DNA from 4 places in the Exiguobacterium sp. s34 genome. Region 2 is predicted to be linked to each of the others. Evidence: predicted binding sites of a transcription regulator. Region 2 holds the regulator's gene; each other region holds the start of a gene.

Evidence for each region. Region 2 encodes Rex, which represses fermentation and respiration genes when NADH is low (regulators of the CRP and FNR family bind a similar motif). Its sites were predicted from a motif close to TTGTGAAATATTTCACAA; they were not measured.
Region 1: pflB (formate C-acetyltransferase) is a predicted target of Rex. The motif match lies at 2,548-2,565, and genes of this name have one in related genera.
Region 3: KNO87_RS06995 (L-lactate dehydrogenase) is a predicted target of Rex. The motif match lies at 5,311-5,328, and genes of this name have one in related genera.
Region 4: KNO87_RS10405 (DoxX family membrane protein) is a predicted target of Rex. The motif match lies at 2,087-2,104, and genes of this name have one in related genera.

The regions. Positions count from the first base shown of each region.
Region 1 is NZ_JACSKE010000006.1:127,876-136,078, reverse strand. Features, by position in the region: gene pflA (pyruvate formate-lyase-activating protein) at 1-157, opposite strand, end outside; gene pflB (formate C-acetyltransferase) at 214-2,460, opposite strand; gene KNO87_RS13105 (hypothetical protein) at 2,822-3,244, shown strand; gene KNO87_RS13100 (DEAD/DEAH box helicase) at 3,298-4,464, shown strand; gene KNO87_RS13095 (hypothetical protein) at 4,461-5,105, shown strand; gene KNO87_RS13090 (hypothetical protein) at 5,128-6,234, opposite strand; gene KNO87_RS13085 (hypothetical protein) at 6,244-7,050, opposite strand; gene KNO87_RS13080 (ABC transporter ATP-binding protein) at 7,047-7,727, opposite strand; gene KNO87_RS13075 (GntR family transcriptional regulator) at 7,705-8,097, opposite strand.
Region 2 is NZ_JACSKE010000007.1:96,014-104,216, reverse strand. Features, by position in the region: gene KNO87_RS14060 (hypothetical protein) at 1-185, opposite strand, end outside; gene KNO87_RS14055 (ABC-F family ATP-binding cassette domain-containing protein) at 182-2,083, opposite strand; gene KNO87_RS14050 (redox-sensing transcriptional repressor Rex) at 2,234-2,890, shown strand; gene tatA (twin-arginine translocase TatA/TatE family subunit) at 2,890-3,108, shown strand; gene tatC (twin-arginine translocase subunit TatC) at 3,112-3,900, shown strand; gene KNO87_RS14035 (FAD-dependent oxidoreductase) at 4,123-5,469, shown strand; gene KNO87_RS14030 (PspC domain-containing protein) at 5,506-5,688, opposite strand; gene KNO87_RS14025 (ABC transporter substrate-binding protein) at 5,773-6,705, opposite strand; gene KNO87_RS14020 (FecCD family ABC transporter permease) at 6,828-7,808, shown strand; gene KNO87_RS14015 (FecCD family ABC transporter permease) at 7,805-8,203, shown strand, end outside.
Region 3 is NZ_JACSKE010000003.1:20,833-29,035, reverse strand. Features, by position in the region: gene KNO87_RS07020 (LTA synthase family protein) at 1-556, opposite strand, end outside; gene KNO87_RS07015 (ROK family glucokinase) at 783-1,745, opposite strand; gene KNO87_RS07010 (YqgQ family protein) at 1,839-2,033, opposite strand; gene KNO87_RS07005 (M42 family metallopeptidase) at 2,030-3,052, opposite strand; gene KNO87_RS07000 (rhomboid family intramembrane serine protease) at 3,065-4,114, opposite strand; gene KNO87_RS06995 (L-lactate dehydrogenase) at 4,236-5,192, opposite strand; gene KNO87_RS06990 (DUF92 domain-containing protein) at 5,363-6,133, opposite strand; gene KNO87_RS06985 (5-formyltetrahydrofolate cyclo-ligase) at 6,112-6,666, opposite strand; gene rpmG (50S ribosomal protein L33) at 6,721-6,885, opposite strand; gene KNO87_RS06975 (1,4-alpha-glucan branching protein domain-containing protein) at 6,970-8,203, opposite strand, start outside.
Region 4 is NZ_JACSKE010000004.1:191,851-200,053, reverse strand. Features, by position in the region: gene KNO87_RS10415 (MFS transporter) at 1-1,143, shown strand, start outside; gene KNO87_RS10410 (DUF3817 domain-containing protein) at 1,165-1,461, opposite strand; gene KNO87_RS10405 (DoxX family membrane protein) at 1,542-2,048, opposite strand; gene KNO87_RS10400 (pyridoxamine 5'-phosphate oxidase family protein) at 2,227-2,640, opposite strand; gene KNO87_RS10395 (cold-shock protein) at 2,758-2,958, opposite strand; gene KNO87_RS10390 (glycoside hydrolase family 55 protein) at 3,220-4,815, shown strand; gene KNO87_RS10385 (flavodoxin domain-containing protein) at 4,779-5,285, opposite strand; gene KNO87_RS10380 (glycoside hydrolase family 13 protein) at 5,389-7,038, opposite strand; gene KNO87_RS10375 (helix-turn-helix domain-containing protein) at 7,162-7,953, shown strand; gene KNO87_RS10370 (globin family protein) at 8,028-8,203, shown strand, end outside.

The DNA.
Region 1 (8,203 bases), on a different contig from region 2:
CAGCCGAACGGTGATTATTCTTTTTGAAATCCCACGTGTCCGCGTTATGGCAATAGAGGCAACGTAATGCACAACCTTGTAAAAAGACGATGAAGCGAATACCAGGGCCGTCAACTGTTCCGAATGATTCGACCGAATGTACATATCCCATTGTCATCGAAATGACCTCCTAACGAATGAGCGGCCCTCCGTGGAAGGCCGCTAAGCCTTTACTTACAACGAACCGTGGAACGTACGGTTGATGACGTCGATCTGTTGCTCACGTGTCAACTTGATGAAGTTGACCGCATATCCTGATACGCGGATTGTGAGTTGTGGATACTCTTCTGGATGTTCCATTGCATCTAGAAGCGTCTCGCGGTTAAAGACGTTGACGTTCAAGTGATGTCCTTTGTGTTCTCCGCTCATATACCCATCGAGAAGTGCCGCCAAGTTAAGTTCGCGTGCGATTTCTTCTTTTCCGAGTGCTTTCGGTACGATTGAGAACGTGTATGAGATTCCATCTTGCGCGTGTTCAAATGGAAGTTTCGCAACAGATGAGAGCGATGCAGCCGCACCTTTCGTATCCCGTCCATGCATCGGGTTTGCACCTGGAGCGAATGGTTCACCGGCACGGCGACCGTCTGGCGTGTTCCCTGTTTTCTTCCCGTAAACGACGTTTGATGTGATCGTGAGGACCGATTGCGTATGAAGCGCGTCACGGTATGTTTTATGCTTCCGTACTTTTTCCATAAACGATTCGACGAGTTCGACGGCGATTGCGTCGACACGATCATCATTGTTTCCGAATTTCGGGAAGTCGCCTTCCGTTTCGAAGTCGACAATGATGCCTTCTTCGTTTCGGATCGGTTTGACGTTTGCGTATTTGATTGCTGAGAGACTATCAGCCGTTACCGAGAGACCCGCAATCCCACAAGCCATCGTCCGCAAGATTTCTGGATCGTGAAGCGCCATTTCGATTCGTTCGTACGCATATTTGTCATGCATGAAGTGAATGACGTTGAGTGTGTTGACGTATAGCTCTGCCAACCAGTCGAGTGTACGGTCAAAGTCGGCATATACTTTTTCGTACGTGAGCACATCCTCTGTGTTCATTTCCCAAGACGGAGCGATTTGAGCGCCACTCTTCTCATCTCGTCCACCGTTCATGCTATAAAGAAGGGCTTTTGCCATGTTGGCGCGCGCACCGAAGAACTGCATCTGTTTCCCGATCTTCATCGGTGACACACAACATGCGATCCCGTAGTCGTCACCGAATTGCGGCATCATTAAGTCATCGTTCTCATATTGAATCGCTGAAGTTTCAATCGACATTTTCGCACAGTATTGTTTGAAGCCTTCTGGAAGCTTCGTCGACCAGAGAACCGTCAAGTTCGGCTCTGGAGCAGGACCGAGGTTCGTGAGTGAATGCAAGAATCGGAACGAGCTCTTCGTGACGTTCGAGCGACCATCTTCACTCATCCCACCGATTGACTCCGTTACCCAAGTCGGGTCACCTGAGAACAATTCGTTATAGTCCGGTGTCCGTAAGAATTTGACGATTCGAAGCTTCATAATGAAGTGATCGACGATTTCCTGAACGTCTGACTCTGTTAAACGACCAGCTTCAAGGTCACGTTCAGCGTACACATCAAGGAATGTTGAGACGCGTCCAAGTGACATCGCAGCACCGTTTTGTTCTTTAATCGCAGCAAGGTATGCCAAGTACACCCATTGATACGCTTCTTGCGTGTTTTCCGCAGGGCGACCGAGGTCAAATCCATAAGCGTCCCCGAGTTGTTTAAGTTCTTGGAGGGCACGAAGTTGTTCATTCAGTTCTTCGCGATCGCGAATATCCGACTCGGATAAGAACCCACCGCGTTTCGCCAAATCTTTTTTGCGTTCTGCCATCAAGAAGTCAATTCCGTAGAGGGCGACGCGACGATAGTCACCGATGATGCGTCCACGACCGTAAGCATCGGGAAGACCTGTGATGATTCCTGATTTACGAGCTGCCCGCATTTCCGGCGTATAGGCATCAAAGACACCTTGGTTATGTGTTTTACGAATCTCTGAGTAAATTTTTGTAATTTCTTCATCTGGTTCGAAACCATATGATTCGAGTGCTGCATCGACCATGCGAATACCGCCATTCGGGTGAATCGAACGTTTGAACGGCTCATCCGTCTGAACGCCAACGACTTTTTCTAACTCTTTGTTTAAGTAACCTGGTCCATGCGACACGATTGTCGACGGTGTGTGTTGATCGACGTCCCAAACGCCGCCGCGCTCACGCTCTTCTTTTGTCAGTTCCATCACACGGTTCCAAAGAACGTTTGTCGCTTCTGTCGGACCTGCCAAGAACGTATCGTTCCCTGTGTATTCATGACGGTTCAAACGGATAAACTCACTGACATTTACTTCATTCGTCCACTGACCAGGCACAAAACCTGACCATGCGGATTTGATTTCAGTTGCCATGTTGATTCACTCCTCATTCTCGAAAGTAACTGCGTGTTATCTATACTGTGAGTGTACGTGAAAACGTGAACAATATGTTTTACATTCTTGTGAAACTTGTAACAATCTTATGAACGTGATGAAACAGCCGTTTTTGAAAGCGTTTTACAAACTGTTACATCTACTAGTTTATCTATTTTGAAACAGCTGATTCCCATTTGAATAGGGTTAAACGATCATCTGTACTAATTTGATTGTTCTGTGACGAACTATACAGTTTTTAGGGTGATAAATCTCACATCATTCGGTTAGAACTTGAATTTTTGTGTCGTATCAGACACAATGAAGGCAGAACATTGCATAAGAGGAAGGGGTTCTACTCATGACGTATGAACCATTAACAACAAGCCACGCCTTTCAAGTCGGCGATCGCATCTCACTGAAAGTTGACGAAGCTGGTGAAAAGCGTGACGGATTTATCACAGAATTTGAAGACGGAGGGTTTTGGATTCGCTTTGACGATGACATCGAGAATGAAGATTTTATCGATTACCGCGACCAGTTACTTGCCGTACTTTTGTCGCGTCCAATCCATGTCATCACGGTACATCCGGAACTGAAACCGTTCGAGCAAATGACGTCCGAGTTACAGTATCGCGTCTACCAAGGATTCACGATTGAGAAAGTTGAATTGACAGCAGAAGGTGCAGACGCCCACATCAAACTCATCGAAGACGGTCAGACGTTCACACAGACGTTACGTTCTTCAATGGAAGATGGTCAGGAGCATGTTCGCTATATTTGATGAGGGAGCGCTTTCGCTTCCTTTGTTTTTGCCTAAAGATAAGGAGACCTATTATGAATTTTACAAAACCTTTTATTAACGAAACGTGGGAACGGATGGGCTTTAACGAGCCGATGCCGGTCCAAAAAGAAGCGTTCCCCCTACTATTAGATGGAAAAGATGTGACAATCGAAGCACCGACCGGGACGGGTAAAACGCTCGCCTACCTGCTTCCAGCGATTGAAAAGATTGACCCATCGAACGAACGGATCCAAGTCGTCATCGTCGCCCCGACTCGTGAACTTGTCATGCAGATTCAACAAGTCGCACAGCGCTTCACTGAAAAAGGTGATGTCCGTATCGGTTCATTCATCGGTGGCGTCGAATTGAAACGCCAAATCGACCGAATCAAGAAAAAGCCTCATTTGATTGTCGGGACACCGGGACGTCTCGTTGAATTGATCGACAAGAAAAAACTGAAACTCCATGAGACGCATACCGTCATTTTAGACGAAGCCGATCAAATCATCGACAGCGGTTTGACAGAGGCAGCGGAACGTATCATCAAGCATACTTCGCACGAACGTCAGCTTGCGCTCGTCTCGGCAACACTCACCGATTCACTTAAAGAATGGTCGGCACCATTCATGGACGAACCAGCACACATCAAAATCGAGCGTGCTGTCAGCGATCAAGTGACATACGGCTATATGTTGACGACGCGTCGGTACAAACCAGAACTCTTACGCCGTCTTTCGCACGTCGATGGCGTGAAAGCACTCGCGTTCATCAATAACCGCTCGTTCTTACCACCACTTCGTGGAGAGCTTCAGAAGTTGAAAGTGAACTATCGCATGCTTGACAGCTTGAAAGGAAAACGCGAACGCGTCGAGACACTCCGTGAATTCCGTAAAGGCGAATACCCGCTCCTCATCACGACAGGTCTCGCGGCGCGCGGTCTCGATATCGAAGATGTGACACATGTCGTCCATTTCGACTTACCAGAATCCATCGATGACTTCATCCACCGTTCAGGCCGTACGGCTCGCGGTAATGCAGGCGGAACGGTCCTCTCCCTCGTGACGACAGACGATTTGCCACACTTGAAATCATTCGCACGTCAACTCGGTGTCGAGTTGAAAGAACTCGAGATTTATCGTGGCGATGTGATTGAGAAACGAATCGAGGAGAAGCCTCCTGTCGTCAAACGTCCTGCGAACAAGCGAGGACCGCGCCGATGAAAAAAGACCGGAAAGTAATTCCCTTCCCTTTGCTCGTCGAAGAGTCCGAATTGCTTGCCGAACTGAAAAAGTTGTATGAGCAAGCGGCTCTCGCGCGAAGCACGCAATGGACAAATTATATTCAAGAGATTGCATCGGAAGGGACATGGCATTTAAAAGATGCCGAGCTCTTCCGCGACCTCTTCATCGATTGGGCCGTCTTCTTTGAGACGGACGAGGAGGGGATGACGCCACATGGTCGCTACTTGGCCGACCATAAAAGCGATATGTCACCTGCCCTCTATCACGCACTTCGTGGACTTGCCGTCCCGCGTTGCAGCATCTTTGAAGTGACGGAAGACGGTCAGTTGAAAGACTGGGAGTCGAAAGAGACGTACGCTGTCCAGTTACCGGAAGAACGTGAGACTGGTGACCTCGTCCTCGGGAAGTTACTCGATATCCGAGGCAGTTGGCGCTTCGGCTCGGCGTTTCTCGCCTTACCTGCGAAAATGTCTGGAAACGTGTCCGATCTTTATATCGACTTTACGGATGAAGTCGGCCCCGGTGCCTTTTTGGAGCAGTTCCCGGAGTTCTGTGCGGAACTGATCGACTTGTTGCTGGATTTAGAAGAAGGCGTCATCATACCGAAACCATCAAAATAAGCAAAGGGCCGCGGCCCTTTGCTTATTTTTGTCTAACGTACACGTCAATCTGTTTAAGTATGTCACGCGCTTCTTCATTTTCAGGCGTGATTGCCGCACTTGAGATTTGTTCCCCATCCTCGTATACATCGATGACGACACCATCTTTCGCTTGGCGCGTTTGGTACAGACGACCGTTTGCATAGAAGGCGTGATCCACCGAGTCGAGAACGTTCCGGGTCATCTGCTCACCTGTTTTTAAATCAATGACAGTTTCTTCGCCATCCGTATTTAGTGTGAACAGTTTATTTTCGAACACTGTATAGTCCCAAAAGTCTTGATTTCCTGCCAACTGAACAACTTGTCCTGTTTCCGTATCATAAGCGAATTGGCCCGGCATCGTAATTCCACTATAATACGTTTCTTCCCCTTCTCTAATTGTCTCATAGGCATTGACACCGACTGGGACATAGCGTGTTTCGGACATTGATGGTGATCCACTTGTTCCATAAAAACGACTTGTTCCACTTACGTGCGTGATAAATCCATTATCCAACTTTATTTCTTTGACAGTGACGTCATCCATCGTTTGATTGAATGTCGCAAGCATCGTCGTTTCATCACCATCATAGCCTTCTCGATAAATCAAATTTAGTTGACCATCATTTATGAACAAACCTGCCCACACACCTGTCAAGATCTCGTAAATTTGACGATCTTTTGCATCGAACTCATATGTGGTTATCTCTTTTCCGTCTAACTGGTTAAAGATTATGAGCTCTTCATTTCTATTTTGGCCAATTCCTATGAATCCATTTTCCGTTTGAATTGATTGTGCAAACGTCAATCCGTTCATTTGTCGGTGCATCGAGCGCTCTTCTTTGTTTAAACGTTCTCGATAACGAATTCCTTCAGCGATATAATTCAAATTCGAGGTGACTCGACTCTCCTCAGAAGTGACTTCAAACCTTTGAGCAACATCATTCTCTGCGTTATAACCAAATTCAACGACCGCGTCTTTCCAAACAGATGGATTCGAACTGATGTTTAACGACCACTTCGCTTTTGGTTCCATTGCGTCAACGGCAAATGTTCCAAGCCCTATCACAATGACCGCACCAAGTGCGACCACATTCCACATTCGCTTCATCTTCTCACCTCACACATTCAATTTGCTTTGTAAAAATCTTCGACTGAGCCAAATTGTCACACTTGCCCATACGATTAACACAACACCCACATATACGATTGTCTCATCATAAATCAATCGATTCGACAAAAGGGCATAGCCCAATATCGGAATAGTCAGTATGACCATCAAGGTAGATAAGCTAAGTACGGGTGACCACATCGTCCGTTGCCAGAAACTTCGTTCAATCAACACAAATGTGAAAATAAATAATACGACGATGACAATAAACAATTGATGGATGACAAAGTTGACGACTGAAGTAGGATACATCATGGCCAATATTCCGTTAATAGATAGAGCTTGATCAAATGATCCGTTTATCGGTATCATCTTCCCATCAAACCAACTTGTGAACGCTATGTATTGTAATTTGAGGGCAATCCATTCGATGGCCAATAACCCCAACGTCATCATCAAAATTGTAGCGAGTTTGGCGAAAAACAAAGTCATCCGCTTTTGCGGCATCGTGAGTAGTCGCAACATGAACGTCCCTCGTCCTTGAAAATCGCGATACCAGATCCAGGCGCTGTATAACAACATCGCTGCGACCGCAATCCCGAGTGACAAGAGATATGGTGTACCTCCAAGATAGTCTGAAAATGACATTTGATAGTCTGCATCTCCTGTACGTCTCAACTGTTCATAAAAGTTCGTCTCATCCCATAAAAAGTATCCAAGCCATCCAAACTGAACGACGATGAGACCGGTGACTAACATCAAGAACGGTTTTGTGACACGCTCGACTTCCCAACTCAATAGTTTCAATAGATTCATGCCCCGTACTCCTCTCTCATCACATCGACGATGGACTTTCCATGAATAAAACGGACATCTTCGACATCAAACTCACGGACGATTCTTCCGTTATTCAACATGACCGCCTTGTCGATCAAGTACTCGATATCTTCAATCTCGTGTGTCGTAATGAGCACGCCACGATTCTCCATGACCTCACTCGAAAACAGTTCGACAATCTGTTCTTTCGAGAAGACATCGATACCCGAGAACGGTTCATCGAGTAATAAATAGTCCGGGTCTTGCGCAATACCGAGTGCGAGGTTCGCTTTTGCGAGCGTCCCTTTCGATAACTCGCTCAACTTGTCTTCCGGGAACAATTTAAAGTCTTCAACAAGACGGGCGAATAATGTCGAATCAAATGAAGGATAAAAGTCTTTCATGAACGCCTCACATTGCTCGATTGTAAAGTGAATCGGGAACATCGCATGGTCGGCGACGAAAGCGACACGATTCAAATCGATTGGTTTTCCATCAATCAATACCGACCCTTTATCAAAAGGCGTCAACCCCATGATGCCTTTCAATAACGTCGATTTCCCTGTACCGTTCAGTCCGATGAGACATGTGATTTCCCCTTTATTCGCTGTGAACGAAACGTCTTCAATGACTTGTTTTCGGCGATAGCGCTTCTTAACTCCCAACACTTCGATCATCGTACATTCCCTCCTTGTACTGTCGTTTGATTTTCTCGACAAGTTCGTCTACCGAGACGTCAAGCTCTTGAATTGATTCCACAAATACCGCGACCGCGTCATCTACAATCTCGGAGCGGATTTGTGCCAATATCGTTACATCTGTCGTCACGCGACTCGGTCGATTTCGTTCGGTCGTAATCAATTGTTGATCCTCCATTTCCTTAAACGCTTTTTGAACCGTGTTCGGATTAATCTTCAAATCATTCGCAAGCTCTCGCCGAGATGGCATCTCATCTCCAGCTTTTAATTCACCGAGCGCCATCTTCTTTTTAAAGTAGTCGACGACCTGTAGATACACCGGTGCCCTCGTATTGAATTGCATGTTCATCACCTTTCTAAGTGTATGACATGGTTAATACACTTTCTAACTGTATTATTAGTGTAATACACTTCTACGTCAATCATTTTTTCAATTTTTCTCCAAATAAAAAACA
Region 2 (8,203 bases):
CCTGGCCACGTCTGAATGATGAAGCCAATCACGACCGGTAAAAAGTAAAAGAGAATAGACGGGACGATTGTCGATTCGCCTCGGATGAGTTCAGACACGAACTCGGTTCCGGTCGGCACAATGTAGGCCAGTCCCGTGAGGAACGCTTGGATGAACTCGATTCGCATGGCACGGGTACGCATCATGTATGGAGTTCCTCCCATTCCGCATAGAGAGCTGTGATCGATTCTTTCGCTGCGTCTGATTCGGTTGACAACTCCTGGGCGCGGGCGAAGTCGTTGAAGACATCCGGTTCACAGAGCAATTGTTCAATTTCATCAAGGCGGTTCTCATGTTGCTCAATCGCAAGTTCGATCTCTTCGATGCGCTGTTTGATCCGACGCTCTTCCCGTTGTTGCTCTTTGTCGGCACGCTGTTTCTTCACAACGACCTGCTTCGTCTCTTCACGAGCGAGACGCGCGAGTTCTTCGAGTTCTTCTTTCTTCTCGACGTAATACGAGTAGTCCCCGAGATACTCGTCGATGCCGTTCGGCGTGATTTCTAACACACGTGTCGCGAGTCGGTCAATGAAGTATCGGTCGTGTGAGACAAAGAGGATTGTACCTGGGTAGTCGAGGAGCGCATTCTCTAAAATCATCTTCGAGTCGAGGTCCAAGTGGTTCGTCGGCTCATCTAAGATGAGCAGGTTCGGCTGCTCGAGCTTTAATTTGGCCAACGTGAGACGTGCCCGTTCGCCACCAGAGAGTTCGTGGACGCGCTTCATGACATCATCGCCGCTGAAGAGGAATTGTCCGAGAAGACTCCGGACTTCCTGTTCGCGCATGAGTGGCCAGTCATTCCAAATCTCGTCGATGACACGGTTCGCGTCGGACAAGTTTTGTTGTTCCTGATCGTAGTAGCCGATCTCGACGCCGGTCCCGTAGCGAATCTCGCCAGTGAGGGCGGCTTGCTGTTTCGTCAACACTTTAAGTAATGTCGACTTTCCGACCCCGTTCGGACCGACGAGGGCGACCGATTCACCGCGTTGTAGCTGGAAGCGAAGATGTTGGGCGATTGCGTCCTCATATCCGATGGCGAGGTCACTCGCGCTCAATACATCGTTTCCGCTTTGGCGTTTGATGGAGAAGGAAAGGACGGCACTGCGCTCGTCACCATCTGGAGCATCGAGGCGGTCGACTTTCTCGAGACGCTTCCGCACGCTTTGCGCACGTTTCGTCGTTGTCGCCCGAGCGATGTTTCGCTGAATGAAGTCCTGCATCTTGGCAATCTCTTCTTGCTGCGACTCAAACTGCTTCTTTTCTTGTTCGTAGAGGGCGGCCTTCTGCTCGAGATACTTCGTATAGTTCCCGACGAAACGGCGGCTGCGGTGACGCGACAGCTCATAGACGACCGAGACGACACGGTCGAGGAAGTACCGGTCGTGGGAGACGATGAGGACGGCGCCTTTATAGCCGCTCAAGTACTTCTCAAGCCAGGCGAGCGTCTCGATGTCCAAATGGTTCGTCGGCTCGTCCAAGATGAGTAGGTCGGGACTTTGAAGGAGCATCTTCGCCAAGGCGAGGCGTGTCCGTTGTCCACCGGAGAGTGTGTCGATGCGACGTTCGAAATCGTCCGGATAGAAACGCATTCCATGGAGGACCGAGCGGATCGTTGCTTCATATTGATATCCGCCACGTTCTTTGAACGTATGCTGCTCTTCATCATAAGAAGAGAGGAGACGTTCGTACGCCGCAGCGTCATTTAAAATCCGTTCCGAGCCCATATCTGCTTCCATGCGACGGAGCGTCTTTTCTTGCTCGATTAAGCCCGTGAAGACGGTGAGCATCTCGTTCCAAATGGTCTCATCGGATTCTAGCCCTGAGTCTTGGGCGAGATAGCCGATCGTGACGTCTTTCGGCTTCATGATGTCCCCAGAGTCATAGTTATATTCACCAGCGATGACCTTCAAAAGCGTCGACTTACCGGCCCCGTTACGACCGACGAGGGCGACGCGTTCGCCTTCTTGGATTTCGAGTTTTACGTTTTCTAAAATCGGCTCAACGCCGAAGGATTTGGATAAGTTATTGACTTGCAGTAGGATCAAGTGAAAAAACCCCTTTCTCTCTATTTAGTATACTGTATTTTTCAGCGATTTTAGGTATATTCGTTGAGTGGTCATGTGAATTCGTTTACAATCAAGGTGTATGAAATTCAGATTCGTTTGTAACGTGTCGTAAAAAGGAGGCTCTTTCCGTTGAGTCAAAACGAACCAAAGATTCCACAAGCGACAGCCAAACGGTTGCCACTATACTATCGATTTATTCAAAGCCTGCATGCGTCAGGGAAACAACGTGTCTCTTCAGCAGAACTGAGTGAGGCGGTCAAGGTCGATTCGGCTACGATTCGCCGTGATTTCTCGTACTTCGGTGCGCTCGGTAAAAAGGGATATGGCTATAACGTGCAGTATCTGTTAGACTTTTTCCGAAAGACACTGAATCAGGACGAGATTACGAATGTCGCCTTGGTCGGGGTCGGTCACCTTGGGACGGCATTCGTCAACTATAACTTCCTTAAAAACAATAACACACATATCGTCGTCGGGTTCGACGCAGACGAGACAAAAGTCGGCACGACGATGTCAGGCGTCCCAATTCATCACGTCGATGAGATGGAACAGATTATGGAGCAAAACAAGATTGACGTCGCGATTTTGACGGTACCTTCTGCCTATGCGCAGTCCGTCGCAGACGACTTGGTGCGTTTCGGCATCAAGGGCATCTTGAACTTCACACCGGCACGACTTACCGTACCGGACACGGTTCGCGTTCATCACATCGATTTGTCGATTGAGCTGCAGTCACTCATTTACTTTATGCAACACTATCCAACCGCTGAGGGGGTCCATCAATAATGGAATTACTAGCATCATCACTCGTCGTCGGAATTCCGGGTGGGGCGAGTCTATTCATCATCGCCATCATCGCGCTCATCATCTTCGGACCGAAGAAATTACCGGAGTTTGGTCGCGCGGCCGGACAGACGCTTCGTGAGTTCAAAAATGCAACGAACGGCATGATGAACGAGCACGACGAGAACGACAAGAAAGCTATCGAAAAGAAAGAGCAGTAAGCCATGAATCATCAACCTGATCAAGAGCGGGAACTTACCGATCACTTGACAGAGCTGCGAAGACGACTGATGCTATCTGCATTTGTCGTCTTTGCCTTCTTTTTGATGGCTTTGCCGAGTGTCAAATATGTACTCGCGTACTTGCAAGAAGATCTCGTCGAACGCGGGCTCGAACTGAACGCCTTTGGGGTCGCGGACCCGCTCATGATTTACTTGAACTTGGCGCTCATCATCGGCCTGATTGCGGCGAGCCCATTCCTACTGTATCAAGTGTGGGCGTTTGTCGCACCCGGTCTGCATCCGAATGAACGGAAAGGCACCCTTGCCTATATCCCGATCATCTTCGGATTGTTCTTGATCGGTCTTGCGTTCGCCTACTATTGGTTGTTCCCGCTCGTCCTCGATATCTCGACGGACCTCGGGCAAGACCTCGGACTCGAACAAATCATCGGAGCCAACAATTACTTCACGTTCTTGTTGCAACTGACGATCCCGTTCGGTCTATTGTTCCAATTGCCGGTCGTGACGATGTTCTTGACCCGGATTGGTGTCGTGACACCATACTTCTTATCGAAGATTCGTAAGTATGCGTACTTCGCGCTATTCGTAGTCGCGGCATTCATCACACCGCCGGATTTGACATCGCACCTCATGGTATCATTGCCACTCTTCTTCCTATATGAAATCAGTTTATCGATTTCACGCGTCGCCTACAAAGGAGTGCTACGTCGGGAGAAAGAAGCGATGGTGCAAGAACAGATGGATTTAATGAAACAGATGAATGAGAAATAAGCATCGTTCCGTAAATGGGACGATGCTTTTTTATGTGCACTACACTATAGTTCAATTGGAAGTTCATACTGTTCAAATTTTAGACACTTTTACGTGAAATAGTGAGCATAGTCATTGAATCCTATATTGTGAAATAGTACACTAAGGTCAAGAATTAAATGTGATATTTATCACAATGTGAAAAGAAACGTACGGTCTAACATAAAAGGAGAGACGACTCATATGAAAATCGCAGTCATCGGATGTACACACGCAGGAACAGCAGCTGTCAAAGGGTTACTCGCAAAGCACGACAATCTCGACATCACCGTTTACGAGCGGAACGACAACGTCAGCTTCCTCTCATGTGGGATTGCGCTCCACGTCGGTGGGGTCGTCCAACGTGCAGAAGAATTATTCTACTCATCTCCACGTGAACTTGAAGAACTCGGAGCGACAATGCGGATGAAACATGACGTCTTATCCATCGATGTCGAAGCGAAGACGGTCCACGCCAAAAATCTCGAGACGGGAGAAGACGTGCATGACACGTATGACCGCTTGATCGTCACGACAGGTTCATGGCCGATCGTCCCGACGCTCCCAGGAATCGAAATGAATGGAATCGAACTTTGTAAAAACTATGCGCACGCACAACGCATTATCGAGCGGGCGACAGACGCGACGAAGATTGCCGTCATCGGGGCGGGGTATATCGGGGTCGAACTCGTCGAGGCGTTTGAAGCATACGGTAAACATGTCACATTCATCGACAGTGCCGACCGTATCTTGAACAAATATCTCGACAAGTCGTTCACGGATCAATTGGAAGCGGATATGACAAGTCGCGGAATCGACCTCGAACTTGGTCAGACGGTCGAGGCATTCCGTGGAACGAGCGGAAACGTCACACATGTCGTGACGGACAAAGGTGAATTCGAGGCGGACCTCGTCATCTTGTGTGTCGGATTTCGTCCGAACACAGGACTCTTAGAAGGACAGGTCGACATGCTCGGAAACGGTGCCATCATCGTCGATGAATATATGCGCACGAGCAACCCGGACATCTTTGCGGCAGGCGACAGCTGTGCCGTCTACTACAACCCGGCGCGTACACACGCCTATATCCCACTTGCGACGAATGCGGTCCGGATGGGAACGCTCGTCGCAGAAAACATGATGCAGCCTCGTGTCCGCTATCAAGGGACACAAGGAACGTCAGGACTACGACTCTATGACTGGAACATCGCGTCGTCTGGGTTAACGGAAGAAGCGGCAACACTCTTCGGACTCGACGTAGAAAGTGTCGTCATCGAGGATGCGTATCGTCCGGAGTTCATGCCGACCGCAGAGAAAGTTGAATTCAAACTCGTCTACGAAAAAGAGACGCATCGCATTGTCGGAGGACAAGTGTTGTCGAAAGCGGATTTGACACAAGCGGTCAACACGCTCTCTCTTGCGATCCAAAACGAGATGACGATCGAAGAGCTCGCATATGTCGACTTCTTCTTCCAACCGCACTACAACAAACCATGGCACTTCCTGAACAGCGGTGCGCTTGAAGCGATGAAAGACAAAGTGAATGCCTAACAAAAAAACGCGGAAGCTAACAGCTTTCGCGTTTTCTTATAGATAGTGCGGTTCATCCTTCATCAAATTGGCAAGTAAGATGTAAATGAGAAAGTTTGCTGGCAAAAAGACGAATAAGAGACGAATCCCAAAAGAAGAGATATTCACATATTCAGCAATCCCGCCACATACTCCGGCAATGGAACGGTCGGTCGCCGACTTTCGAAAGGTACGTTGCATAGCAAATCTCCTTATGAGTTGATATGAAAATTTTACCATATGAGCTCACGAAAAAGCGCACCGAATCAATTGGTGCGCTATTGTTTATTTTAGAATGTCGACGAGTTCATCAAGTACTTGGTTGGCAGAAAGGACACCACCTGATGTGTTCCAAATGTCATCACTGACCTCTGTCACTTCACCTGATTTGACGGCATCGAGGTCTTTCCATAACTGGTTCGACTGCCATTCTTCTGCTGTTTTTGATCCGTCTGCTCCGCCGTATGTGAAGTAGACGATATGGTCGCCAGCCATCTCTGGAATGCGTTCCATCGTGATTTCTTCAGCAAACTCGGTACGATCTTGCGAAGCTGGGCGTTTTACCCCGACATCTCCTAAGATGACACCCGAGAAGCTATCCGTGAAGTAAATACGTGACGCGCCAGGAAGGAAGCGGACGACAGAGAGTTCTTTGTTCACGGCGTCTCCGAGTTCAGCTTTCGTATCTTCGACGTGCTGATCGTAAGCAGCTAACACTTCATTTCCTTCTTCTTCAAGGTTGAGTGCGTTCGCATAAAGGGCGAAGTTTTCTTGCCAATCTCCTTTGAGTGTTTCTGACATGACTGTTGGCGCAATGGCGTTCAATTTGTCGTAGATGTTCTCTTGACGAAGTTTTGTTCCGATGATGAGGTCTGGCTTGAGTTTCGCGATGGCCTCTAAGTTGACTTCACTTTCTGTCCCGACTTCTGTGACATCTGTCATCTCGGATTCGATGTGTGGATACCACGGGTCACCGTTCCAAGATTTGACGGCTCCGACCGGTTTGACGCCAAGGGCGAGAAGGGCCTCTGTCCCTTCATTCGTCAAAACAACGATGCGTTCCGGATTTTCAGGTACGTCGGCCGTTCCCATTGCGTGCTCGATCGAGCGCGTCGCCGCATCTGAACTTGTATCGTTATCTGTATCGTCTGATCCACCGCAAGCGGCGAGGACGACAGTTAAGCAAAGCGTAAGTAACGCAAGCATCCACTTTTTCATTTAAAATTCTCCTCTATGTAAGTGATTTTCCTACCTGACTATAAATGATAATGATTCTCACTGTCAACCCCTTTTTCTGGAACGTAATATTTGCTATGGTAGGAAAGGAAAGAAGTGAGGACATGAAAAAACCTTGGATCAAATTACTCTTCTTGATCATTTGCCTACCAATTTTAAGTTATGTCAGCTTACGTGTCGGTGTCATCGTAGTCAGTCATGAAGATGTGATGACATTTCAAGCGAACGGTTCATCACAGGCGATGATTGCATTGGCAGACAATCGCATCCCACGTACAATCGTGGCGTTACTCGTTGGCAGTGTGCTCGGTCTTGCCGGTCTCATCTTTCAACTCGTGACGCGTAACCCGCTCGCATCCCCCGATATCTTGGCCGTGAACGCAGGTGCGAGTTTGGCCATCGTGCTTGTGACCCTTTTTGGGTTCAGCAGTATCGCCTCATTCACGACAGCCTCGCTCATCGGAGCGTTTATCGCTGGTGTGATTGTATATCTGCTCAGTGCGAACGGTGGAAACGTCATGTATATGACACTTGCTGGTGCATCACTAGCGGCTTTATTTAGCTCATTCACTCAGTCGATTATCGCTTATGAGGAAGGCGCACTCGATGAGGTACTGTTCTGGTTGACCGGATCGGTCGCCGGGCGATCACTCATGCTCGTCGAAACCTTGTTACCGTGGATGATGGGTGCAGTCGTGCTCGTGCTCTTGATCAGTAAAGAACTCGAGACGTTATCGCTCGGAGACCAAGTGGCGCGTTCGCTTGGACAAAACGTCGGTGTCATCAAGTTTGTTGCGGTGACGCTTGCCGTCGTGCTCTCCGCATTCGGAGTGGCGCTCGCTGGACCGATTGCATTTGTCGGTCTGCTCGCACCCCATTTGGCGAAATATCTGTTCGGGACGGCCTTTTTCGCTCGTCTCGCAGGAAGTGCACTCATCGGAAGCGTTCTGTTGCTTTCGGCCGATATTTTAGGACGCGTCATCCTGTTCCCACGCGAAGTGACGGTGGGCGTCGTGCTCGCGGTCGTCGGTGGGGCATTCTTCATCTATCTCGTCAGTGTCAGACAAGGAGTCTTTAAATCATGAAAACATACCGCTTTCGAAAAGGTCCCGTCTCGTTCACGCTCCGAAAGCGTGAAATCGAGTTGGCGCTGCTACTCATCGTCGGATTACTCCTATCGATTTATTTCGGGCTCGCCATCGGTGACACGTTCCTCAGTCCAGCTTCACTCGCTGCCTTGTTCGTCGGGGCAGGAGATGCGTTCGAACAGCTCGTCGTCTTTGAGTTCCGAATGCCCCGCGTGTTGATGGCAATGACTGCCGGGGCGAGTCTCGCCGTCAGTGGACATTTGTTACAACTGACAATCAAAAATGAATTGGCATCCCCGGAGATTTTCGGGATTGTCGGTGGCGCAGGAGTCGCGACGGCCACGTTTTTTACAGTTTTCACGGATGAGCGAACGAATCAACTGTCGGTCCCG
Region 3 (8,203 bases), on a different contig from region 2:
CAGCCAATGAAAGGTTGAACAAGAATACCGATACAGCGGCAACGAACGTGACGAGTGCGCGTCTATGTGAAGCGGCATTCTCTTTCATGTTCATACGCCACAAGATAAATGGTAAGACGAATACATCGCCAAGAATGATTAAGTCTTTCCATTCAAGAAGTGATGTGAACGATGTCGACAACGTCTCCATGTTCGAAGGTTGCATAATGACTGGCATTGTTAAATAGTCCGTGAATTCACGATAGTACACGGCATCCGCAAACAAGATGAATGAGGCGAGCGCATAAAGTGTGTAGAGCACCCATTTTTGTTTGTTTCCTTTAAAGAAGAAATGGAAGGCAAACAGGAATAGTGTCGAGCTGATCGGGCTGATCAGCAAGATAAAGGCTTGCGCGGTATTTTCAATCGGAATGTTAAAGAAAAATTGATAGACGATATACGTCTTCGTCCAAAGCAATAACGTAAAAATCCAAAATAGACGATATTCTTGAAACGAAGCGCGGACCGTATCGTTCAGTCTCGTCGATAGCTTCGAGAAGCGTTGAGATGAATTCATCTGACGGTCTCCTCCTCTTTTCAGTTTTCGGCATGTTTTTATTAGCCATTATTTTTTTATATTTGTTCAATCGTTGTACAATTCAATATGAATAGTACACGTCCAGTATCAAGTCCAAATCTTACCCCTTTTTTAATAAAAAATCAACTGTGACGTTACAAATTTTACAATATCCCATACCCTTTCCCACAAGAAAACACGCCTGCAATGTGCAGACGTGTCCGTTTTATACGCGAGTCGGAAGGAAGTGTTTGCGTGCGAGCCAAGCACATCCAATCACACCGGCATCATTTTCGAGTTCAGCAATTTTAAACGACGTCGACTCATATACACGTTCGAGCGCAAAGCGCTTGAACTGAGCATCAAGCGGTTCAAGCAATGCTGCACCCGCTTTTGAGACGCCACCACCGATGACGATCATTTTCGGGTTGAGCGTGTTTGCGATATTCGAAATCGTCAATCCGAGGTATTCTGTCATCTCATCGATGACTTCTGTCGCTATCGTGTCTCCGGCTTTATATGCTTCAAACACGTCACGTGCCGTTACTTCTTTCAATTCGTTCAATGTAGTATGTTGATTTTTTCGTTTTTGGAGGGCTAAACGAGAAATACCTGTCGCAGAGGCAATCGTTTCGATACACCCTAGACGACCACAACCACATTTCACTGCTTTCGCCTCATCTCGCTCGACGGTAATATGACCGATCTCTCCGGCCATTCCAGCCGTACCATGAACGATGTTCCCGTTCGTAATGACGCCTCCACCGACGCCTGTTCCGAGCGTGATGGCGAGTAGTTCTGATGCACCTTCTCCGGCACCCTTCCACATTTCACCGAGGGCAGCAGCATTCGCATCGTTTTCGAGGACTGCCGGAAGACCGACCGCCTTTTCGAATTCACTCACGAGTGCGAAATCTTTCCACCCGATGTTCGGTGAATATTCGACAACACCCTCTGTGAAACTAATGAATCCAGGTGCCCCGATTCCTGCACCTGCGAAATCTTCTTTTTTCTTCCCTGATGTCTCTAAATACGTTTCAAATGAGGCTGCGATGTCTTTTGGAATATGTACACCGTTTTCTCGAATATCCGTTTTAACTTCCCACTTATCAGAAATGATGCCATTCATGTCTAAAACAGCCATCTTCACCGTTGTACCACCGATGTCGATTCCTAATAACCATTTCATACCGTTCACTCCTCATCTCAACTAAATCGCTTTCATTGAATAGTGTACACTATTATCACCTTAGTGCAACCCTTTGCACTAAGGGGATTTCTGTCAATCTGTTGAATTTTTTAATTCGTGGGTCAAAATGATTTTCGCTGTGTCATAAACACGCTGTTCGATGATGCCCCCCTCATACAACTCGTCGAGTTCCATCATCATCAGTGAGATTTCTGCATCCCGTTCCCCGATATAAATAATGGTTCCGAACGACTTTAAAAACTGTTGGACATCATAAAAGTTTTTCATGCTTCTTCCTCCATCGTGGACTGGACATAACGATTTAACAATTCTCTTGTCGCTTCCATAGATGACACATGTGTCCGTTCATAGCTATGACTCGACTCAATCCCTGGACCAATCAAAGCATGTTTTACATCGTAGCCTGCGCGAATGGCAGCCGATGCATCCGATCCATAATAAGGATAGATATCTACCTTATATGCAATGTCATGCTCCTTACATAATGAGGTAAACTTTCTGCGAAGATTGATGTCATATGGTCCAGATGAATCTTTGGCACAAATTGAGACTGTATATTCATCTGAATGTTGACCATCTCCGAGCGCTCCCATGTCGACGGCAATGTATTCCACAACCTCTTCCGGAATGCCTGCATTGCCCCCGAATCCAACTTCTTCATAATTCGAAATCAAGAAGTGAACCGGGTGAGGCAGGTCGTAGCTAACCAAATCTTTAGCCAAGTCTAATAAAATAGCTACGGATGCTTTATCATCCAAATGACGTGATTTCACGTATCCGGAAGTCGTCACCTTGAATCGTGGATCAAATGATACAAAGTCACCGATTTCGATTCCAAGTGCCGTCACATCTTCACGAGAATGAACTTTCTCATCCAACCGAACTTCAATGTTTGATGGAGAGCGCTCTGCAGAATTCGTGTCTTTATAGACATGCACACTCGATTGATGGATGAGGATAGTCCCTTCGATTGCCTCGCCTTCCTCACGATGAACGAGACAGTTCTCACCTTCAATTGCCGTCCAAGCGTACCCTCCAACTTGAGTGAGTCGTAGGCGTCCACTTGGCAAAATGTCCTTGACCATCGCTCCAAGTGTATCGACATGCGCCGTCAATAGACGCGCCTCCTTCGAACGACCCGGGAATGTGGCCAGTAATGCCCCTTTATGTAGCCGAGACGTTTTAACACCGATTGACTGAAGCTCTTTTTCTGCAAAACGAATCGCCTCCTCCGTCATACCAGACGGACTTGGAATTTCAACTAATGTTTTCAGTGTATCAATCATCATATTCTCTCCTTACCAAGAACCGTACCCATATAGTAGACCAAATAACACGGTCGCGAGCACAGAAAATAAGATACGTTGCTTGCGATTTTTTTCATCGGGCAATCCGACGACCCCAGAGACGACGAATCCACCAAGTAACCCACCCGCATGCGCGAAGTGGTCCAAACTCGCGCCTAGTACAAACGCAAGTCCCACATTTAATCCTAACATAATAAACAGCGGAGGTCCGAGCGTCTTCATAAAGAGGGAGCGATCACGAAGTCCAAAATAGAGTAGCGCGCCGACCAGACCAAATAATGCTCCTGATGCCCCGGCTGAAATCGATTCACTGAACGCATACGATGCCGTCGTCGCTAGAATGCCACCAACCACGTATATGATAAAAAACCGGATCGACCCATACATCCGTTCAACGAGCGGACCAAGTGACCAGAGCGCAAACATATTGATGGCAAAGTGAAACCATCCGATATGCAAAAACATCGGCGTAATCAACCGCCACCACTCTCCCTCGTCGATGAGTGGGTTCACTTTCGCACCGAATGCAATCAAAGTGTTCGGATCGAGCGTCGAACCGACGGATTCAGCCAGCCACATGACTAAAAACGTAATGAACATCAACCCGTACACTACTTGTGGTTTTCCGAACGAGAATCGTTTCTTTAACTCCGCTTTCTTCTTTTTATCCATTGCGACCGCGAGCATTCGAAAACGATCGTCTTCCATCGTAGGGCTACATATCGAGCGAGATAACGTCACTCTCGCTGGAATCGGGAAAGTCATGCTCTCAATCCGCTCTTCATCGACAAGACGTTCACCATATATATGAAGCGTCAATCGCTTTCGCCCGATTCGAGATAGACGAAATGCGCCCAGGATGGCGTTCACATCGGTACTGACATGATTCGCCCACGCTTTTTCAGTTTGAACGTATAGGTCATAGCGGTCACCTGCTTTTGTATCAAACAAGATGACCGCACGAGACGGCTCTAAGATCCCTTCGATTCGGCCACCGTCCTCGACCGCCTGATAAATATCTTCCCAAAAGCATGTCGCCACCAATACCCCTCCTCTCTTATTCTATTGTAAATCACGTGACATCTCACCACAAAGTCGTGACTTGTTTCAAACGTACAAAAAACCCGCAACCTCTACGGCTACGGGTAAATCAGTATTTAGATTACAAGACAGGCTCCATCGTTTTCATGAGGACATTCGCAGAATGTTGCATTTTTTGATGCTCTTCTTCTGACAATTCAATCTCAACGACTTCACGCACACCTTGACGGTTGATGATGGCCGGTACCCCGATATGAATATCGTGTAATCCGTATTCCCCATCGAGGTGAGCACCGACTGTCAACAACGTGTTTTCATTACGAAGAACCGCTTTGACAAGGCGAAGTAATCCGAGTCCGATAGCATAGTATGTCGCACCTTTACGTTCGATGATGTGATAAGCCGCATCACGTACGTTCACATAAATGTCCTCAAGGTCTTGCCAGTTATATTCATCATGCTCTTCAAGCAACTGTTCAACAGACTTCCCGTAAATTCGGGCATTGCTCCATGCAGCGAACTCGGTATCACCATGTTCACCCATGATGTAGGCATGACAGTTACGTGGGTCGACGTTGAAATAATCGCCGAGCATGTAACGTAAACGAGACGTATCAAGCACTGTACCTGATCCGAAGACGCGATGTTTTGGAAGTCCAGAATATTTCCATGCCAAATGTGTCATAATGTCGACTGGGTTTGAGGCAATAATGATGATACCATCAAAGCCAGAATCCATAATGTCTGAAATCATCGATTTCATGATCTTCGCATTTTTTTCAACGAGGTCAAGACGAGTCTCCCCTGGACGTTGTGGTGCACCTGCAGTAATGACGACGATATCTGCTACACCACAGTCTGCGTAGTCTCCTGCCCAAACACGCATTGGTGAAGATGCGAACGAGACACCGTGGTTCAAGTCCATCGCTTCCCCTTCTGCTTTTGCCTTGTTGATGTCAATGATGACAAGCTCTTCACAAAGACTTGCTGTCGTTAACTGGTATGCGAAGCTCGCTCCAACTGCCCCTGCCCCTACGAGTGCAACGCGCGTTACTTTAGCATGATTTAATGTTTCCATATTGTTTCTCCACCCTTCGAACAATCTGTTTCATGTATTTGTTATCTCTGTTACAACAAGATTGTAACATCATTCACAAACCCTAACTACAGCGGAAACCGTTTTCACTTTGGCAATATTGTGACAACTTTCACATTCATTTGAAACATCTTCATTTCCTGTACTACCCCTCATCCGAATACGAAAAAACAAATCATCGCCGCTCCAAACACGGACAAAAAATTGACTGCATCATTTCCAAGAACCCGCCATCCCGAAACATATGTTGTCGGAACTTGATGATGAGTGTTCTTCTCGGTCAACTTCCCACACACCGTACAGCGAAACTTTCGTTGTACCGTTGCACCGAGCAATGTGTCGATGACGCTTCCACTTAGTCCGATTCCCCAAAGTGCCAATAGTAATGCCAAGTCTAATTCGACAAACAAAAGAGACGAGCAGACAATCATAAATGCGCCTAATACCGACATGACCGTTCCAAATGTCGAGACAGCGCCACTCGTTCCCGGCTCAACTTCCCTGAACGAGAACATGAACCGAGGTTTACGTTTTGCGAGGACACCGAATTCAGATCCCCACGTGTCACTCGTCGCTGCTGCAATGGACACGATGTACATATATAGATAGACGACATCGTCCGTCAGCAAATAACCGAGGGCACAAAGTATCCCTACCCCTCCATTGGCTAACACTTGGATGGCGTCTCGAGCCCCCGTTTTCTCGACGATTTCATCCACACTTACTTTATCGCGAGATCGATATTTTGATGCGAGAGAAGACGTCGAGAAGAAGACGCCGAGTAAATAAAGTCCGAACCACCCAAACGACAATCCAATCAATACCCCTGTTATCACCGTCAAGATTGCTCCTGAGAGAGTTAAGGAGCGCAACCGATATCCGAGAAAGGCGACGATACAAGTTACAACAAATATGGCGAACATTGAATCATCTCCTTTTCTGTCACAATCCACTGCACAGGAAGATCGTGTGGTTCTGTCGGCACTTGATCGACAAGTTGAACGGAATACGCTAACGAAACCGTTATCCCTTCATATGTACGTAAAAAGCGGTCATAGTATCCTCCACCCCAACCAATACGGTATCCCGATCGGTCAAATACCCTTCCCGGTACAAGACATAAGTCGATTGCTTGAGTCGTCGGTGGAGTGGTCGGCTCCAAAATATTCATGACACCCGTCTCGAGATCATTCACAGAATGAATGATATGAAACGTCAACCCTTGTCCCGTTACTTTCGGGACGCACACCGTTTTTCCTGCTTCAAACGCCTCATGAATGATTGGGGACGTATCAATTTCGAGCGGAAGTGAAGCGGTCAATGCAATTGTCTGGCTTTCCTTCCATATATCTGTCGAGAACAACCGTTGATGGATGGATTGATCGACATGTGGTCGATTATTCATTTGCTTAATAGATTGATGGACAGTCTGTCTTAACGCTGCTTTTTCTTCCACAACGCATTCCTCCTTACAAAAAAAGCCGCCACATATGTGACGGCCGGTCCCTTATTACTTCACTTCGCGGTAAAGCGTGTGACGACGGAGACGTGGGTTGTATTTGCGCAACTCAAGGCGCTCAGGGTTGTTACGTTTGTTTTTCTTCGTGATGTACGTGCGATCGCCTGTTTCTGTGCAAGCTAATGTAATTTTAACGCGCATTTCTTTCACTCCCATCTTAATGATGTTGTATCAAGTGCTTTTGCTTTACAGTCTAAGCATACTCAATTATCCTACCAAGTTTCTTGTGAAAAAGCAAGATTATTTCACGTTCTTTTTCATTGATTCCTGTCCATATGGAGAAGTTTCAAGGGGTAGGCATGTGTTGACATTCTCGCTTACCTTATACCATTGTTCTAGGTCATGCATCGAGAGCTCTTCGCCGACATATACGCACTCCGCTGCAGAGAACACACTGTTTTCAATTCGATGGATCGCATCGAACAAACCACCATGACCGTGCGGGTTACGTGTCGCTTCAAAGGACAACATAGTTGAGTATAACGGAAGCGCAAGGGATTGCGCAAGTTCTCTTGCAGCAGGAATCGTCATCCAATCAAAATGATGAATCACTTTGAACGATACTCGTTTTGAAAGTTCATGAACGAGTTTTACATACGCAATATTATGTGTGGCGACCTGATTCATGACGTGCTCTAAAAATGGGCTAGTCGGACGGACCCGATATACATGAACGTTTCCATGTCGTTCGTATTCCGGCAACTCATCGTGATACGGTGTCAACACATAGACGGTTTCTCCCTCATTCGCTCTCGCCTCTACTTCCTCGACGACACGATGCCCAAGTCCACCGACGATATGACCGTGATATTCCGGTGTGATCATGAGAATTGCCGGATCTTCTACATCCCGCTCAGTCGTCACATAATAATCGTGAGGAGACAGGAATGAATCGACATCAAGGTCTTCGTCTTGTAGGAATGGGTACGCCGCATAATGATCATCGAGCAGTTCACTTGATACCCCACCTTGATAAAGCGCCGTCTCAAGTTCGGCAAAGAGGCGTGTATGCTCACGGAAGCGCTCAGCCGCATATTGTGCCGTCGTTTGACCATCTAAGATAAACGCCCAGTCACTTGATACAGCTAACACATAATGGCGAATCAATTGCTTTAAGGCACGATTCGTCAAATCAGACTGATCACGATAATCGGCTACGTCTTTGACAAGCTGCATTTCCATCATATGAAGATGACGGAGCATCCATTCATTCCGTTCATTGATCCACACTTCACCGTAGCCTTTTCGTCCCCATGTGTTCATGGAAACATGGACGGTTTGTAAATCTTTGAAGTGACGCTCTAGGAAGATCGCCGGCGTGATCGTTTCGATTCCAAATTCCTCGAGTCGCTCTGCGACCTTCCCGAGAAATTCAGGACCTTCAAACCACCAATGACCAAACAATTCTGCATCAAACGGTGCCGTCACCAAGAACGGCGGGAACGTTTGACCTCCATGGGCCTCGAGATGGCCC
Region 4 (8,203 bases), on a different contig from region 2:
GGTTCAGGGTTACAATTTGCGATTGTCTTATTAGCAGGAACCCTTCCTCGCATTCTGCTCTCTCCTTTTGCTGGTGCTTATGCAGACAAGCTAAATCGCAAGCGTGTCATCGTAAATATGGAAACGTTAAATGGAATGCTGTTTCTTCTTGCCGGAATTTCGAGCTTAATTTGGACATTTAATGTCCCTGCTTATCTTTTGATCACCGCATTACTCTCTGTTTTTTCAACTTTCCTATCCGTGACTTTATCTAGCTCAATCCCTCTTTTGTTTAAGGAAGAAGAGTTACAACGGACCAACTCATTAATCCAAAGTATCATCTCATTTTCAAGTATTGGCACACCTTTATTGGCCGGAGCTTTATTTAAAATTCTACCGATTTCCGTATTCTTGTTCAGTTCAGCTGTATTATTTTTCATCGCAGGATTAGTCGCCACTCAACTTAAATTTCAAACCCGCGATATTCAAGAAACGTCTCAGTCGACTTGGAAAGAAGTACAATCCGGGTTTCAATATCTTAAAAAACAGCGTGTTTTATGGACCATTGCGCTCCTCGCTACTTTTCTTAATTTCTTTTTTGTCGCATCCGAAGTCTTATTCCCTATTGCTGCCTTACAAGAAATCGGGGTATCACCTCTTCAGTTCGGATTTTTAGAAAGTATGTTCGCCATTGGGTTTTTAGTCGCTTCATTACTACATGCATTACCATTCTTCAAAATTAAGTACCGACTTTCAACGATGAGAAGTGCCTTAATTGCTTTAAGCTTACTTTTTATCGGTCCAGCCATCCCACTTTACTTTACATTCAACGTATTGCCCGCAATTTTATTCTTTTCATTTTTCGCTTTATTGAGTGGCCTCTTCGTTATTCGAGCCAATATTCCGATTCAGATGTATTTACAAACGAACACAGATCCAAATTATCTAGGTCGTGTAATGGGAGTCCTCGAGTCACTTGCAATGGGAATCACACCACTTGGGTTCATTCTTTTCGGTTTTTTAAGCGATTTAATTCCAGTCGCTCTTCTCTACACCATCTGTATGATTTGTTTGCTTAGTCTCACTTTGATTTCCATGCATCGCATCCGTCACGATATCCAAGCAGAACGAGCAGAAGTCCAATCGATCGAACGCATCTCGTAACGAAAAAAGACATCGAACGAATCAGTTCGATGTCTTCTCTGTTGACGGGAGTACCCGTTTCTCTAATAAAAATGGTCCGAATGGGATGACCGATGCCATGACGGCAAGCGTCAGAACTTTGAAGCCCCAACGGAAGCGCCATGCCATGTAGACGGCTGCGAGCACGTAGGCAACAAACAAGAAACCATGTGCAGCGCCGACGATGCTGACCGCGAGTGGAATACCCGCCATATATTTCAGTGGCATCGCGATGAACAGTAACAACAAGAAGGACACACCTTCTGTGTAGCCAATCCATTTAAAATGAGTCGTAGTCATATGCGTTCTCCTTTATCTCTGTAGGCTATATCTATCGTAGCCGAAACATGAGAGGTTTGTCACAGGAGAGTGCATAAAAGTTACGAGGCTATTTGACGATTTGGTGAACGATGCAATACTTTTGTTTCGACGAAGTTGCGAAGGAACAAGCCATCGACTCCGATTTTTCCTGCGTTATGTCCAGCAACCAAAATCAATACAGATACGATCAACATCGTCGGGTTCGTACTGACCGTCCCTGAGAGCAAGAACGCCATGTTCATGACAAGACCGAAGAACGCCGCGCTACGTGTGAGTGCACCGAGCAATAACCCTAACCCGACCAAAAATTCACCATAAGGAATAAGGACATCGAATAATCCGGCGTTCGGAATCGCAAAGTTTTCTAAGAATGCAGCCCACCATCCCGCGACGGCTGGATGCTCTCCAGTCGCGAGCGTCACCGCGTTGTTTAAGAAACCTTCCGTTCCAAAGCCACCTGTGATTTTACCCCAACCTGCTGTTAACCAATGATAACCGAGCCATACACGTAACACCGTCAAGATTGCCGTAGCGATGTTATGATTTTGCCAAAATTTCGTGAACATGATGATTCCTCCCTTTCAAGAAGTTGAATAAATGAATAATGTGATTACATTCACAATATAACACCCATGTTCACTATTTCACATATGTATTTTGCTTTGTTCATGATTCGTCCATATGTACGTCACACTCTATTCACATCCAGCAAAAAGACGCCTACTCGAGGCGTCTTTGAGAAGTTTACAATGTTACTTCTTGAGGTGGCTGCCCTTTTTTGTTCATCACACGCATCGATTCTGGTTCGATTTTGAGAATGACCAATTTCGGATCGTCCGGACCATCAAACCAGCCCTCGAGTTTGTCGTTCCACACTTTTTCTTTCATCGATTCATCGTCTGACACAGTCGCTTTACCTAAGATTTCTAAGTAGGTGTCTCCCACTCCATCTCCATCATAACCAATCAAAATATGCGTATATGGATTCTTCTCTAATTCCTCTACCTTATCTGTATCATTCGAGGTTGCTGTATAGAGCGTGAAATCATCATGGAAAAATGTCATGTATCGACTATGGGGCTTCACCTTATATACGGTCGCCATCGTCCCTACATCACTTGAATCTAGGATCTTCAAAGCTGTTTCTTTTGCACTCATTCCAAATTCCTCCTTCATGATTTGTCGCTCGTATACTGTTCCCTCAAACTACACGATTAAACACAAAAAAACCTGCTCGCCGATGCGAGCAGGTATCATATTCCTTAGAAAGGAAGATTAGATTTTTTCAACGTTAGAAGCTTGTGGTCCACGAGCTCCGTCTGTGATTTCGAAAGTTACTTCTTGGCCTTCTTCAAGTGTCTTGAAGCCGTCGCCTTGGATTGCTGAGAAGTGTACGAATACGTCGTCTCCGCCTTCCATTTCGATGAAGCCGTAACCTTTTTCTGAGTTAAACCATTTTACTTTACCTGTGTTCATGAATGAACCCTCCTGAAATAAACGCTATGCGTTATAGTAGTGCCTTACTAGAAAAAACTTGACCAAAAAAAATACAAGCCTCTGGATTATCTAATGAAAAATAATCCCAAGCACTTGTGAATTATGATTCCAGCTATTCTTAATTAAGCACATATTGAATATAACACGACTAGATGCTTCTGTCTAGTAAATACTTCTGATTGCTAAAAAACAAGGTGAAACGGGTACATGCTAGAGAAGATGATGCTAGGAGGATCTATTATGAAAAACGCAAGAGAGCAACAATCAATCGCCTCGATGATCGCTTCTTACTCGGATTGGTCTGAAGACTTGATTCATCAATCACTCGAGTGGCACCGAGCGACACGCGAAAAGTCTTACTCAGCGCAGCAACTGTCCATACCTTGCCGAATTCCATTGACGGAACGCATTGCTCCTGTCCAAACATCACTCCCGCTCGAACAAATCGATGGAATCGTTCGTCCTGTTTGGATGCGCCGACTCGATGCGGAATATTTGAATCTGATACAGGTCACGAAACAACGCGTCGACGTGACGGACTATGGGGCTGTCGGAGATGGTAAAACGGATTGTACGCTCGCCTTTCGTCTCGCTCTCCGTTCCAACCGTCGTGTCTTTGTCCCAGCAGGCGTGTATATCGTTCGAGGTATTCGCCTCCCTTCCAACTGTGTGCTAGAAGGTGCCGGTCAAGATGTCACGATTCTAAAACTATCCAATCGTGCCCCAAAGCATCGAAGACTGTTGCGAAACGCCACCCCATTTGCGGGAAATCATCATATCGAGGTATGTCACCTGACGCTCGATTGGAACGTTGCACGATTAGGCGATGTGAAACGTACGACGAGCGGTGACACGACATCGAGCGCTTTGATGTTTGCGCACGTGACGTATGGCTGGGTGCATCACGTGACGGCTAAAAATGCCGGTCTTCATGCGTTCGATATCACGTCTCCACACTATCATTATCTCGGAGATGGACTCCGCGCCGCAAACGGCAGTCGGTACATCCACCTCGACCACCTCGAGGCGACGAACTATGGCGATGACGGAATCACGACACATCATAGTGATGCTATCTATATTACCAACTGCTATTGTCATCATCCTCATGGTCGAACGCATGCTCTCGGATTCTCAAACTCGAACGGCATTGAAATCGACGACGGATCTCGACATGTCACGCTCGTGAACAATAAAAGTGAAGGGTGTTTTGGCGGAATCGAAGTGAAGGCACATGGCACCTCGTCAGCCGCTCATGATGTCCATATCTTCGGACATCTCTCCGTTCATGACAATCGCTCATTCAATTTCCGCCACATCAGTCATCATTTAGCGGACGACCCCGATTCGACGACGGCCCGTTTTCTGTCCGGTACGAACTTGGTGTCCATCGAACCGATTCGAAGCCCGCTCTATGCGAAGTCCTCTCCAAGAAGTCTAGTCGTCTCGGCGTATCAGGATGTCTTGATTCATGGATTGACCGCCATCGGTGACCCGACCTACGATTATGAACAACATCCGGCACTGGCGATTCAATACAAGTCTCGACGCGTTCAATTACATCGCATCTCCGTGCGCGGATTTACAACCTCGAGAGCTGATCTCGAGCTGTTCGGGGGAGATAACCGAACCGATGAAGTGACCATCAAAAACTTGCGATGCCACGAATCTGCGCCAATCGCTTTGAAAATAGGACGTCAGCTGGAGAACATCGCACTTCATCAAATCGAAGGGCAGAAAAAAAGCGGAGATGTACTCATCTCCACGAAAAGCCCAATTAATGTGAAAGATCTACTCGCTTACGGATTCTCAGACCGGGTGCGTTCGGACGTTTGAGCCGCCTCCACGAGCCGGTCCAATTTGTCCTCATCGAGTTCAAGCGAGCTTTCTTTCTGTTTGGCCATCATTCGGACGATTGCTTTGTCTAAAAAGCCCATTCGTTCAAAGTCATACCCGCTGCCGACGACTTCGACGAAATAGGCATGCTCGCGCAGTGCGGCACGATAGGCTTCTTCTAACTCACGAATCCGCTCTGATTCTGTCGGTGTGCCAGCACACAAATACAAAGCAAGGGGGCGCTCGAGCAAGTGTTCTTCATGATTGATCAGCCATTCCTTCATCTCGTCCTGGATGGTGCCCATCCGAATCGAGCTGCCGACGATAACGTGATTGATCGTCTCCCACATGACGTTCGGCTCTTCCACGATATTTTGGACATGAACGTTTCCCGATAACCGTTCAGCGAGTAGAGACGCCACTTTTTCACTTGTCCCATATCTCGAAGAGTAAGCGATTAAAGTACCCATGTCGTTCCCTCTTTTCATGTCAGACGTTATTTATTCTATTCCCGAATCATGAAAAGAAGATACGTATGCACTCAAAAAAGCTCGCCAAATGGCGAGCTTTTCGTCACAGTTTGTACACTTGTGCTTCGTAAGGACGAAGGGTGAACGGTTCAATCGGTTCCATGTTGCCGATGACGCGTTCTTTGACGTCATATGGTAAATCACGTTGTTGTGTGTCGCCTGAGAAGTTACAGAGCACGAGCCAAGTTTCTCCTTCGAACGATCGTGTGAACGCATAGACCGCCTCATCTTCCGGGAGCAAGAGCTCATACTTCCCATAGACGACGAGCGGATTGGCTTTACGGAGCGCAATCAACTGACGGTAGTAATGGAATAACGATTCCGGGTCTTTCCGTGCCGCTTCCGCATTGATGTCGATATAGTTCGGATTGACCTCAATCCAAGGCGTCCCCGTCGTAAATCCACCGTGCGCTTCGTTCGACCATTGTACCGGCGTGCGTGAATTGTCGCGTCCCCGCTCATGGATTCCACGGAAAATCTCGTCGTGCGTTAACAACCCTTTTGATGTGTAATCACGATAGGCGTTCAACGTCTCAATATCCCGATACTGATCAATCGAATCAAACGCGACGTTCGTCATCCCAAACTCTTCGCCTTGATAAATATAAGGTGTTCCTTTTAATAGATGAAGGAGGGTCGCAAGCATCTTCCCAGAACGGACACGATATTCCGGTGAATCGTTTCCGAAGCGCGAGATGGCTCGTGGCTGGTCGTGGTTACTCCAGTACAGGCTGTTCCACCCTTCCTCTTCCAGTCCTTCTTGCCAACGTGAGAAGATCGTCTTTAACTCGGTCAACTTCCAGTCCGTCGGATTCCATTTCCCGAAGCTGCCGTTTCCGACGTCTACGTGCTCAAAATGAAAGACCATGTTCAGTTCGTTACGGTCTTCCCCCGTATAAAGCTTCGCTTCTTCCACACTGACACCTGGCATCTCACCAACCGTGATGGTGTCGTATTTCGATAAGACTTCTCGATTCATCTCTTGCATGAATTCATGGATGCGTGGTCCATTGAAGAAGAATGGCGTACCGTCACCGTAGCCCGTTCCTTGCGTTTGACCATCCGGATAGCTTGGATCTTTGGAAATCATATTGATGACGTCCATCCGGAACCCGTCGACTCCTTTATCGAGCCAATACGTCATAAGGTCATACACTTCACGACGAAGCGTCTCACTTTCCCAGTTCAAATCAGGTTGTTTCTTACTGAAGAGGTGAAGATAATACTCATCACTTGCTTCATCATACTGCCAAGCACTTCCGCCGAAGAAAGCTCCCCAATTCGTCGGTGGCTGACCGTCTTTCCCTTTTTTCCAAATGTAATAGTCACGGTATGGGCTCTCTTTTGAAGAACGCGACTCTATGAACCATTGGTGTTCGTCAGAAGAGTGGTTGACGACAAGGTCCATCATGATTTTAACCCCGTGACGGTGTGCTTCCTCAAGCATCGCATCAAAGTCGTCCATCGTACCGAACTCATCCATGATGGCACGGTAATCACGGATGTCGTATCCGTTGTCATCGTTCGGCGAGTCATACACCGGCGAGAGCCAGATGACATCGATCCCGAGTTCTGCCAAGTAAGACATCTTCTCCGTGATTCCTTGGATATCACCGATTCCGTCCCCGTTCGAATCATTGAAGCTCCGTGGATAAATTTGATATACGACCGCTTCTTTCCACCATTGTTTCATGTTACATCCTCCTTGAAGTTCATTTCCGTTTCAACGCTTTCATCGTACTGCCTTCAAGTATGCATGACCATCCATGATATGATTAAGATATATACAATCTTGCTATTAAAAGAGGAGATTATTATGGAAATCGGCTTTTGTGGCTATTCATATCATACAACGACTTATACTTTTCCATTTGCTAACCGACTCGATACGTATCTGATTCGATTGCAGACGGAAGGAACGGCTCGGGTGGTCGTCAATGGGGAAACACTATTCACACGACCTGGTGACGTATTGATTGTTCGTCCGGGTGACTTCTATGAAATGCATGTCGACACACCCGCGAGCGGAGACTACCATATCTTTTGTACCGGATCCTTGATTGATACATGGTGGCATGCGATCCCACGGGAGCGACTGTATTCCATCACCATTGATTCCCGTCTCCTATCGCTATGGCAACACATCACGGAAGAAGTGCGTCGGCCGCCTTCTGAACAGAGCACTGGATTAATCGAAACACTCGTCCAAGCGCTCTTACTCATGCTCGATCGCGCCATCCAAGACGTTCATTCCCATGCACGACCTCCAGTCGTCTCACGCATGATGCGTTTTATCGAAGCCCACGTCACGAGTGACTTCAAAGTGGCAGACGTCGCTATAGAGGTCGGACTTAGTGTTTCACGGACCGTCCATCTCTTTAAAGAAGGGACCGGGATGACGATCATCGAATATGCACAATCGATTCGTCTACAGCTTGCCGAAGAGCAAATGCGCTATACAAAACATTCGTTAGAAACGATTGCGGAACTGTCTGGATTTCGAAGTTATCCATATTTCCACAGAATTTTTAAACGAAAATATGGCGTAGCACCAGGGGTTTATCGCACTCTTCAACAAAAAAACGAAAAAAAAATAAAAAAAGAGTGATCCATTTTTTGAACCGCTCCGTTAGATGGGTGTAAATAACGACAACACTCACTTACGAAAAGGAGCGATTACACATGAAGAAGAAGACGTTAAACAAAATCGTAGCACCGGCACTAGCCTTAGGACTACTCGTACCGGTCAACGCACAAGCGGCGGATCACACACCGACAGCAAGCACACCAGCAGGTGACCTTCGCGCCACACTCGATCAACTCTTATCTGAGCACTACGTATTAGCCGTCACATCGAT